Regions from separate parts of the Agrobacterium sp. fls2-241-TYG-188a genome, predicted to be linked through region 2. Evidence: riboswitches for the same ligand, from Rfam matches in the RefSeq annotation. Region 2 holds a riboswitch; each other region holds the start of a gene.
What was found. Region 2 has a riboswitch for thiamine pyrophosphate ahead of QRN85_RS18665 (hydroxyethylthiazole kinase). Riboswitches for the same ligand answer to the same signal wherever they lie in the genome.

Region 1 (3,273 bases), on a different contig from region 2:
CAAGTCCGGCCAGAAATAAGCGGGTTGCCAGCGGAAGATTGAAGAAAACATGGGCAACAAGAATGCCGGACAGACCGTAAATACTGACAGGCGCGTCCAGACCCGCAGTCTGCGGAAGCATATTGAGGACACCCTGCCTGCCCCAGATCGATATCAGTCCAAGCGCGCCGACAATGACCGGCAAGCCCATGGGAACCGCCATCAGGCGGATGATCCATATGCGACCGGGGAAGTTGCGCTGCCGGGCAAGTGCCAAGGCCACCAGCAATCCAAGCGCGACGGACAGCACCGTCGAAAGCATCGCCTGCCAGAGCGTGAAGCGCAGTATCCGCCATGTATAGGCATCGATCAGGCCAACAGACGCGGCGCTGACGTCAAAGGACAGAAGCGCATAAATTGCAAGCCCGATGAAAAGGACGACAGCGGTAACCGTCGCGGCCCCGCCAAAGATGAACCATCGGCCTTCCCGGCGTCCGACCATGACCTGCTTCGATCCTACTTGACGCTCATTGCCGCGAGCCACTCATCGATCCAGGCCTTGCGGTTGCGGGCGACATCCTCCGGCGACATCAGAAAGGTCTTTGATGGCTGCACCAGCTTGGAGAACGCAGCAGGCAGGGGCGCGGAGGTCGGTGCCACCGGCATCATCCAGTTGTTTTCAGGAATGGTGTCCTGGAAGCCGGAGGTGAGAACGAATGCCAGAAACTGCTGCGCCAGCGCATGTTGCGGGGCATTCTTCAAGACACCGGCAACTTCGATCTGGATGTAGTGCCCCTCATCAAAGGCGGCAGCCTGATATCTTTCACTATTTTCCGCCACCATGTGATAGGCAGGCGACGTCGTATAGGACAATACCATCGGCGCTTCGCCTTTGGTAAAGAGGCCGTAGGATTCAGACCATCCGGGTGTGACCGTCAAGATGCGGTCCTTAAGCTTCGCCCAGGCCTGCGGCGCCTGATCGCCATAGACCGACTTGACCCAGAGCAGCAGGCCGAGACCCGGTGTCGAGGTGCGCGGATCCTGAATGACGATTTTCTGGGCCGGATCGCCCTCGACCAGTTCCTTCATACTTCTCGGCGGCGTTTTCATCACCTGCGTATCGTAGACAACGGCGAAATGGCCGTAATCATAGGGAACGAAGACATCGTCCTGAAAGCCACCCGGCACCTTCGCCGCAGACGCATCGACCCCGGATTTTTCGAAGAGCCCGGTTTGCTTGGCTTCCGCAATCAGGTTTGTGTCGAGACCCAGAACGACATCCGCTTTTGACGATGGACCTTCCAGCTTCAACCTGTTGAGAAGCGCCACACCATCGGCTACGCCGACGAAGTTGAGGGTGCAGTCACACGCTTTCTCGAATGCGGCCTTGACCTTAGGACCGGGGCCCCATTCCGAAACAAAGCTTTCATAGGTGTAGACGGTGAGCGTCTTCTTGTCCTGCGCGGCGGCAAGACCAGGAACCATCACCGATGCCAGCATCAGGCCATGAAGGAAAATACGACGGAACATCAAAAGCACCTCCTCAAGCGACAAGGGGAAAAGGGCGTCTTGATGGAAGCCGTCTAATCCCTCCGCCGGTGTTAACCGGATCAGGTTCTTCGGGTTGGCAGAGCCTCTCAGCCTTGTCCGTGTCAGAACAAAGCACCCCGTTAGATCTGCCGAAGATGTAGTGCCTCAGGAGAGAATTAGCAAGACGGCAACGTCTAGGCCGGGGCGCTCATATGGACCAGTTCCCAGACATGGCCATCGGGATCCTGAAAGCTACCCGCATACATGAAGCCATGATCCTGCACGGGCTTCCACTCCGCCCCGCCATTGGCCAGCGCGGCGGCGATCATCTGGTCGATCTCTTCACGGCTAGAGGCAGAAACACAGGTGAGCACCTCCTTGGCGCGCATCGCATCGGCAATGTCGCCATTGATGAAATCGCGGAACCGCTCCTCCTGCAGCAGCATGACGAAAATATTCTTCTCTATGATCATACATAGCGTGCGATCATCCGAGTATTCAGGATTGAAGTTAAAGCCAAGCGCGGTGAAAAACGCCTTGGATCTTGCGACATCCTTGACCGGAAGGTTGACGAAAATCATGCGCATGTCTGGCTCCTCCGCTGCAACAGAAAACGCGATCTGCGTTACTGTCATAGATGGTGCCGTGACGCCGTCGCCGCAATGAGGCCCGTCTAGCTTTCGAGTTCCTCACGCAGCATCTCGAGTTCCAGCCACTCTTCCTCCATCGTTTCGAGCTTCTGGCGAAGCTTCGACATCTCATCGGCAAGCGTATTGAAGGCCGCCGGATCTTTGGTGAAGAGGTTGGGATCAGCCATACGTTGCTCGCGCCGGGCGATTTCTTCCTGCGCCTTCTCCATCTCCTTGGGAAGATTTTCCAGCGCGAATTTCTGCTTGAAGGACAGCTTCCCCTTGGCTTTCGAAGGCTCGGCAGCGGAGTTGGACGAAGCGGAAGCCTTGGCCTTTTCCTGCTTTTCGGCCTTTCGCTTCTCGTCCGAGGCGCCCTTGCGCTGCGCCATCATGTCCGAATAGCCACCTGCATATTCAATCCAGCGACCGTCAGGCGCATCCGGATTGGCAGGAGCGATGGTGGAAGTCACCGTGCGATCAAGGAAGTCGCGGTCGTGGCTGACGAGGATGACAGTGCCTGCAAAACCGGCAACAATCTCCTGCAGGAGATCAAGCGTCTCGATATCGAGATCGTTGGTGGGTTCGTCGAGGATCAGAAGATTGGTCGGCCGTGCCAGAATGCGCGCCAGCATGAGACGTGCGCGCTCGCCGCCCGAAAGATTACGGATCGGAGTTCTGGCCTGTTCCGGCTGGAACAGAAAATCCTTCATGTAGCCGGTCACATGCTTCAACTCGCCATTGACCAGCAGGTTTTCACCACGGCCGTCGGTCAGATAATGCGCCAGCGTATCGTTGGGGTTGAGATCCTCACGCTTCTGGTCGAGCGTCGCAATCTCCAGATTGGTGCCAAGCTTGACCCAGCCGCTATCCGGCTCCAGCTGACCGGTCAGCATCTTGAGAAGCGTCGTCTTTCCCGCACCGTTGGGACCGACGAAGCCGATGCAATCGCCACGGTGGACACGCAACGAGAATGGCGTGACGATAGGCCGATCACCATAGGACTTGGTGATCGCATCCGCTTCGATCACCAGCTTTCCGGACTCGCGCCCTTCCGTCACGGTGGCCTGAACCGAGCCCTGCGGCCCCTTGTGCCCGCGATATTCAGCCCGCATGGCCTGCAATTCGCCCACACGCC
Region 2 (3,273 bases):
GGCAGAGAATGTCTTGAGGTCGGCCTGTATGCCCGCGCCTCCGCCGCTATCGGAGCCTGCAATTGTCAGTGCGATGGCTGTCATCTGCGTGCCTCCAGCGCAATATCCACATGATGGCGGAAGTACCGGGCTGCGGCGGCAATATCGGTGGCGCGAAACAGCCCGGAAATAACCGCCACACCGTCTGCGCCAGCGGCGATGAGAGCGGGCACTTTTTCCAGTGTGATGCCTGCGATAGCGCCGACCGGCATATCGGGCCGCATGTCTTTCAGAACGTTCCTAAGGCCCCTGAAGCCTTCCAGCCCCACAGGAGCGTCGGGGTTTACTTTCGAGACGGTATCGAAAACGCCGCCGATACAGGCATAGTCTGCCGGTGCGTTGCCCGCGCGCTCGGCGTCGTCCATGTTTTTGACCGTCAGGCCAATAATGGCAGCAGGCCCGAGCAGCCGCCTTACCGTTGCCGCGTCCATGTCATCGGCACCCAGATGGACGCCATCCGCGCCTGACGCGAGCGCTACGTCGACCCGGTCATTGATGACGAGCGGAACGCCCGTGCCTTGCAGAGCTTGCAGAATGAGAACTGCCTGCTGGATCATCTCTCGGGTCGAGGAATGCTTGTCTCTGTACTGGATGATGGTCGCCCCATGCCGCGCCGCCACCGCTGCGAGTTCCGGCAGGGGGGCGATATCGGCCAGTGATGCATCGACCAGCGCGTTCAGCCTGTAATCAATTCTCATGTCGTTCAATCCTCGCAAACGAAACGATTTCATCGGTACTCAGTCCGTTGAGGGCATCGAGAAACGCCGCCTCGAACGTCCCCGGACCACGCGAATGCCGTGCCGCAATTTCCGCAGAAACGCCTGTGGCTGTCAGGGCGGCTGCGGCCGCGAGAACCGGGTCTGTCTCAACCGCCATGAATGCCGCAATAACGCCGCCGGAGAGGCAGCCGGTGCCGGTAACTTTCGCCATCCAGGGATGACCGTTGTGGATGGTCGCCGCCCTGTTCTGGTCCTGAAGCAGGTCCTGCGGCCCGGTCTGGATACGCAGCGCCTTGGCGACATCGCCGATCACGGACATTTCCGCCTGGTTGCCGCGCACGATTGCGGGGCCGAGCGCAAGCATCTCCCTGGCAAATGCTAGGCGGGATGGGGAATAATCGCAGTGAACAGGGTCAATGATCCAGGGCTTGCCCTTGGCGTTTGCAATGGCGACTGCTTGCCGGATGACCTTGCGGCGTGCCTCGTCCAGCGTGCCGAGGTTGATAGTCAGCGCATCGACCATGAGGACGAAATCCTCAATCTCCTCCGGCGATGACGTCATGGAAGGAATGCCGCCGACAGCGGTTATTCCGTCTGCCGTGAATTTCTGGACGACGGTATTCATCAGGCAGTGCACCCGCGGACGTCGCTCGCGCACCCGCGTTAAAAGCTCGCCCGCCTTTTGGGCCGTGGGGAAATCGATCATGGTTTTCTCAGCACTCCAGACGTCTCGATGCAGAGACCCGGGCCAGGCGGAGAAGAGAAAAGCATTGCCTGCGCAGACTGTTCCGTTCCTACGCCGGCATGACCCGGATCAGGTTCAAGGGTCCGGCTCAGCGCCATCTCAGCATCGTCAGATGCTCCCCTCGGAATGTCTCGAAAGTGGCGTCTTTTACGCCTGCTGTCAATGGCGCGAAGGCATGGCAAGTGCCACACCTTCGCGGCAACGATCAGGTCAAATGCACAACGGTTTTTTCGCGTGCGGATTTGAGTGCGGCATCGGCCAGCTTCAAGGCGATGAGGCCGTCCTTTGCGGAAGGCGAGGGTGCGGCATTGTTCTCGATGGCATCGATGAAGGCCGCTATTTCTGCCGCGTAGGCTGCTGTGTAACGCGTCATGAAGAAATCGTGCAGAGGCGGACGCGTATAGCCATGCTTCGTCGCAATCTCGATGGAAACGGGCCGCTGGTTTTCTGCGGCTACCGAGCCGAGCGAACCGTGGACTTCGATGCGCTGATCATAGCCATAGGTCGCGCGGCGTGAGTTGGAAATCATCGCCTGACGTCCCGTCGCCGTGGTCAAGACGATACTGGCGCTATCGTAATCGCCGAGTTCCCCGATCTTGGGGTCCACGAGAACGGAGCCGCTTGCAAACACGCTGCCAATCTCTTCGCCGAGCAGGAACCGGGCGATGTCGAAATCATGGATGGTCATGTCGCGGAAGATGCCGCCCGAAACCTTGATATATTCCGGCGGCGGCGCGCCCGGGTCACGGCTGGTGATGGTCACCATCTCGACCTTGCCGATCTGGCCGTCATCTATTGCTTTGCGCACGGCACGGAAATGCGGATCAAAACGGCGATTGAAGCCAAGCATGATCTTGGCGCCCGTCTCTTCCACCACATCGATGCAGGATTGGGCACGTGCGACATCCAGATCGATCGGCTTCTCGCAGAAAATAGCCTTGCCAGCGCGTGCAAAGCGCTCGATCAGATCGGCGTGGGTATTGGTAGGTGTGCAGATGATAACCGCATCAATGTCGGGATTGGCGAGAACGGCATCGATGGTGCTGATCTCGCAACCGGTTTCATCGGCAATCGCCTGAGCTGCCTCCTGAAAGGCGTCTACCACGGCAACCAGCTTTGCACGCTTGTCAGAGGCAATTGCCTTGGCGTGGACTTTCCCAATGCGCCCGGCACCCAGCAAGGCCAATTTCGTAACCATCGTTTCCTCCCGATCTGGTCATCTGGGCGCGTTGGTCGCGGTCGAGAATAGAACGTCGGCGCGAGCACGAAACCCATTTTGGAATATATGTTCCATCTTGCTAGATGCCCGTTTCATTTGTGTCAAGCAGTCTTGAGCGAGAGGTGCAGGCCAGATATTTTGAGCAGCTGAGATCCCATGCGCACACGCCCGCGCACTCCTTATCGGCTGCACCGGTTTGGTAGTGTCTGGAAGGTCTTGCCCTTAGCTCTCCGGCATTCCAGGTATCTGATTGATCGTCCGCATCTGGTTGATGGTGCGATCCGCCAGATGCTCCGCGCGCGCCTTGGACTGGTCAGCATCTTCGGGAAAGGTGTAGGTCATGTAGGACAATGAGGTTTCAAGGTCATTGTTGTTGTGGCCAAGGATAGCCGCGAAATAGCTGTTCTTGGTGACCCGTGGGGGCGCGAAATTGCGGAATGCAATTTCTGCATAGAGATGACGCAGGCCATAGGGCTTGGCGGGTTCTTCCTTGGGCCAGATATCTTCGAATTTGGCGATGACGGCATCCCGCAAGGGCAGACGAACTTCCG
Region 3 (3,273 bases), on a different contig from region 2:
CTCGAAGCGCGCACGCGATAGCGCATTGTCCCGGATCTGTGCCGCCGGATGTCCTTTGGCGAGATCGGCAGCATGAGCGGCGATCTTGTAGGTAATCACGCCAACCTTGACGTCATTGCGATCGGGCAGACCGAGATGCTCCTTTGGCGTGACGTAGCAAAGCATGGCCGTGCCGAACCAGCCGATCATGGCAGCGCCGATGCCTGATGTGATGTGGTCGTAGCCGGGGGCAATATCGGTTGTGAGCGGCCCAAGCGTATAGAAGGGTGCCTCGCCGCAGACCTTCAACTGCTTGTCCATGTTCTCCTTGATCTTGTGCATTGGCACATGGCCGGGCCCTTCGATCATCACCTGACAATCTTTCGCCCAGGCAATCTGTGTCAGTTCTCCAAGCGTCTCCAGTTCCGCAAACTGCGCAGCATCATTGGCATCGGCAATAGAGCCGGGACGCAGGCCATCGCCTAACGAGAAGGAAACGTCATAGGCCCGGCAGATGTCGCAGATTTCCTCGAAATGCTCGTAGAGGAAGGACTCCTTGTGGTGATGCAGACACCACTTGGCCATGATGGAGCCACCACGCGAAACGATGCCGGTGACCCTGTTGACGGTGAGCGGAATGTAGTGCAGCCGGACGCCCGCATGGATGGTGAAATAGTCGACGCCCTGCTCGGCCTGCTCGATCAACGTATCGCGAAACACCTCCCAGGTCAGGTCTTCGGCAATGCCGCCCACCTTTTCCAGCGCCTGATAGAGAGGCACGGTGCCAATCGGGACCGGAGAATTGCGGATGATCCATTCCCGGATGTTATGGATGTTGCGACCGGTGGAAAGGTCCATGACGGTGTCGCCACCCCAGCGGATGGCCCAGACCATCTTGTCGACCTCATCCGCCATGGAGGAGGTCACCGCAGAGTTTCCGATATTGGCGTTGATCTTGACCAGAAAATTGCGGCCGATAATCATCGGCTCGGCTTCGGGGTGGTTGATATTTGCGGGAATGATCGCCCGGCCAGCGGCGACTTCCTGACGCACAAATTCCGGCGTGACGAAATCTGGAATATGTGCACCAAAACTTTCGCCATCCCGCACCAGCTTGTCCTTGATCGCCTCGCGGCCAAGGTTCTCACGAATGGCGATAAATTCCATTTCCGGTGTGATGATACCTGCTCGAGCATATGCGAGCTGCGTGACGGCCTTCCCGTCCCTGGCTTTCAACGGCCGATGGCGCAGCGGGAATTCAGGTGTCAGCCGCTCGCCAGTCGCAAAGCCGTTATCCTCCGGTTTGACGTGGCGGCCATCATAGACCTCCACATCGCCCCGGGCGACGACCCAGTCATGACGCAGCCGAGGCAATCCGCTCTCTATGCTGACGGTATGGGAAGGGTCGGTATAGGGGCCGGAGGAGTCATAGACCGTGACCGGCGGCTCGCCGGCTGTTGGATGCACGGCGATTTCTCGCATCGGCACACGGATATGGGGGTGAAGGGTTCCCGGCTTGTAGATTTTGGTGGAGGCAGGAAGCGGGCCTGTGGTGACGACAGGCGAGAGATTTTTAGTGACAATGTTCATCGTGAGGCTCCAAAGCAAAGACAGTGGAGACCCAGTTCGAGCATGAAGACGAAAAACCACGGACGAATAGCGATAATGTTCGACGAGGTCGAACTGCCAGTTCCGCGTTTGCACCGTCCCTACGCCAGTATGAACTGGATCAGGTTCAACGGGTCACTGCGCGCGCTAGCAGTATCTCAGCCCCTTGCCGGGACCCCCCTGGTGAATGTCGCAATGAAAGACCCGGCGTCATCTTTTGTCAAGTTGCGATATTGGTCGCTTTTTAGCGGTCACGACAAATTAACCTAGCCATTTATACGAATGTTATTTTTTCCAGCTTATTTCGAAGAATGCGTTATGATGACGCGCTAATATGGGAGAATATAGGGAATGAATTCAACAATTCGTGAAATACTATCGAAATTCGGGCAGCTCCCTGCGCCGGTCGATACAATCGCTGACGACGCTGATCTTTATGCAGCGGGACTTTCTTCTTTCGCATCAGTACAGTTGATGCTTGGTATCGAAGACGCATTCGATATCGAATTTCCTGACAGTATGCTCAATCGCAAGTCATTTGCGAGCATCCACGCAATCGAAACCACAGTGAAGACGATTCTCGACGGCAAAGAGGCGGCGTAATGGACCTTTCCGTCGCACCGCCCAATGCCACGCTCTCTGCGCGCGCGGCTCGGGTCGCGTCAATCGCCGCACACCATGCGGATGACGTCGATGCGGCCGCACGGTTCCCGAAGGAAGCTGTCGATGCTCTGCGCTCGGAACGGCTTCTGGGGATTCAGGTTCCGGCACATCTCGGCGGCGAGAGTGCCAGCCTTTCGCAGATTGCGGACATCTGCTGCACCCTTGGGCAGTCCTGCTCTGCAACGGCAATGATTTTCGCCATGCACCACATCAAGGCATCCAGCCTTGTCGAGCATGGAGAGGAGAGCGCCTGGCATACCGAATTCATGCGACGTGTGGCAGCTGAGCAGCTTCTGCTGGGTTCGGCAACGACGGAAGGCGGCATAGGCGGAAATCTACGAAATTCGATCTGCGCCATCCATGTCGATGGCGAGAATTGCACGCTGGAAAAAGACGCCACCGTCATTTCCTACGGCAGTGAAGCGGACGCCATTCTCATTACATCGCGCGCCCATGCCGATGCTGCGCCTGCCGACCAGGTGATGACGGTTTTCCTGAAGAACCAGTACAGCCTTGAAAAGACGCATGTCTGGAACACGCTGGGTATGCGAGGCACGTGCTCGGACGGATTTCTGTTCAAGGGCCAAGCGCCGGCACAGCAGATTTTCCCGAAACCCTTTGCGGAAATCGCCGCGCAATCCATGCTGGCAACCTCCCACCTGTTGTGGAGCGGTGTGTGGTACGGGATCGCCGCCGATGCTGTCCTCCGCGCCCAGGCATTCGTTCGCGCAGCTGCCCGCAAGTCGCCCGGTGTCGCACCTCCAGGCGCTATTCGTCTGGCAGAAGTATCCAGCAAGCTGCAGATTGTGAAATCGAACGTCATTGCTGGTCTCAAGGCCTATGAAGACACCAGAAACGATCCCGACCGGCTGATGTCGATGGCCTTTGCCATCGCCATGAACAACGTCAAGATATGCTCGTCGGAAACCATTCTGGAAATCATCAACCATGCCATGCTGATCTGCGGCATCATGGGCTACAAGAACGGTACGCCCTTCAGCCTCGGGCGGCATCTTCGGGATG

Region 1: linked by a shared signal. The riboswitch ahead of thiB (thiamine ABC transporter substrate binding subunit) and the one ahead of QRN85_RS18665 (hydroxyethylthiazole kinase) in region 2 are both predicted to bind thiamine pyrophosphate.
Region 3: linked by a shared signal. The riboswitch ahead of thiC (phosphomethylpyrimidine synthase ThiC) and the one ahead of QRN85_RS18665 (hydroxyethylthiazole kinase) in region 2 are both predicted to bind thiamine pyrophosphate.

What each region holds. Positions count from the first base shown of each region.
Region 1 is NZ_JARVRD010000007.1:212,006-215,278, reverse strand. Features, by position in the region: gene thiP (thiamine/thiamine pyrophosphate ABC transporter permease ThiP) at 1-481, opposite strand, end outside; gene thiB (thiamine ABC transporter substrate binding subunit) at 496-1,509, opposite strand; TPP riboswitch at 1,550-1,659, opposite strand; gene QRN85_RS19840 (VOC family protein) at 1,704-2,096, opposite strand; gene QRN85_RS19835 (ABC-F family ATP-binding cassette domain-containing protein) at 2,183-3,273, opposite strand, start outside.
Region 2 is NZ_JARVRD010000006.1:191,214-194,486, forward strand. Features, by position in the region: gene thiD (bifunctional hydroxymethylpyrimidine kinase/phosphomethylpyrimidine kinase) at 1-84, opposite strand, end outside; gene thiE (thiamine phosphate synthase) at 81-737, opposite strand; gene QRN85_RS18665 (hydroxyethylthiazole kinase) at 727-1,464, opposite strand; TPP riboswitch at 1,533-1,635, opposite strand; gene iolG (inositol 2-dehydrogenase) at 1,709-2,701, opposite strand; gene telA (telomere resolvase TelA) at 2,945-3,273, opposite strand, start outside.
Region 3 is NZ_JARVRD010000007.1:330,649-333,921, reverse strand. Features, by position in the region: gene thiC (phosphomethylpyrimidine synthase ThiC) at 1-1,569, opposite strand, end outside; TPP riboswitch at 1,668-1,779, opposite strand; gene QRN85_RS20345 (acyl carrier protein) at 1,939-2,190, shown strand; gene QRN85_RS20340 (acyl-CoA dehydrogenase family protein) at 2,190-3,273, shown strand, end outside.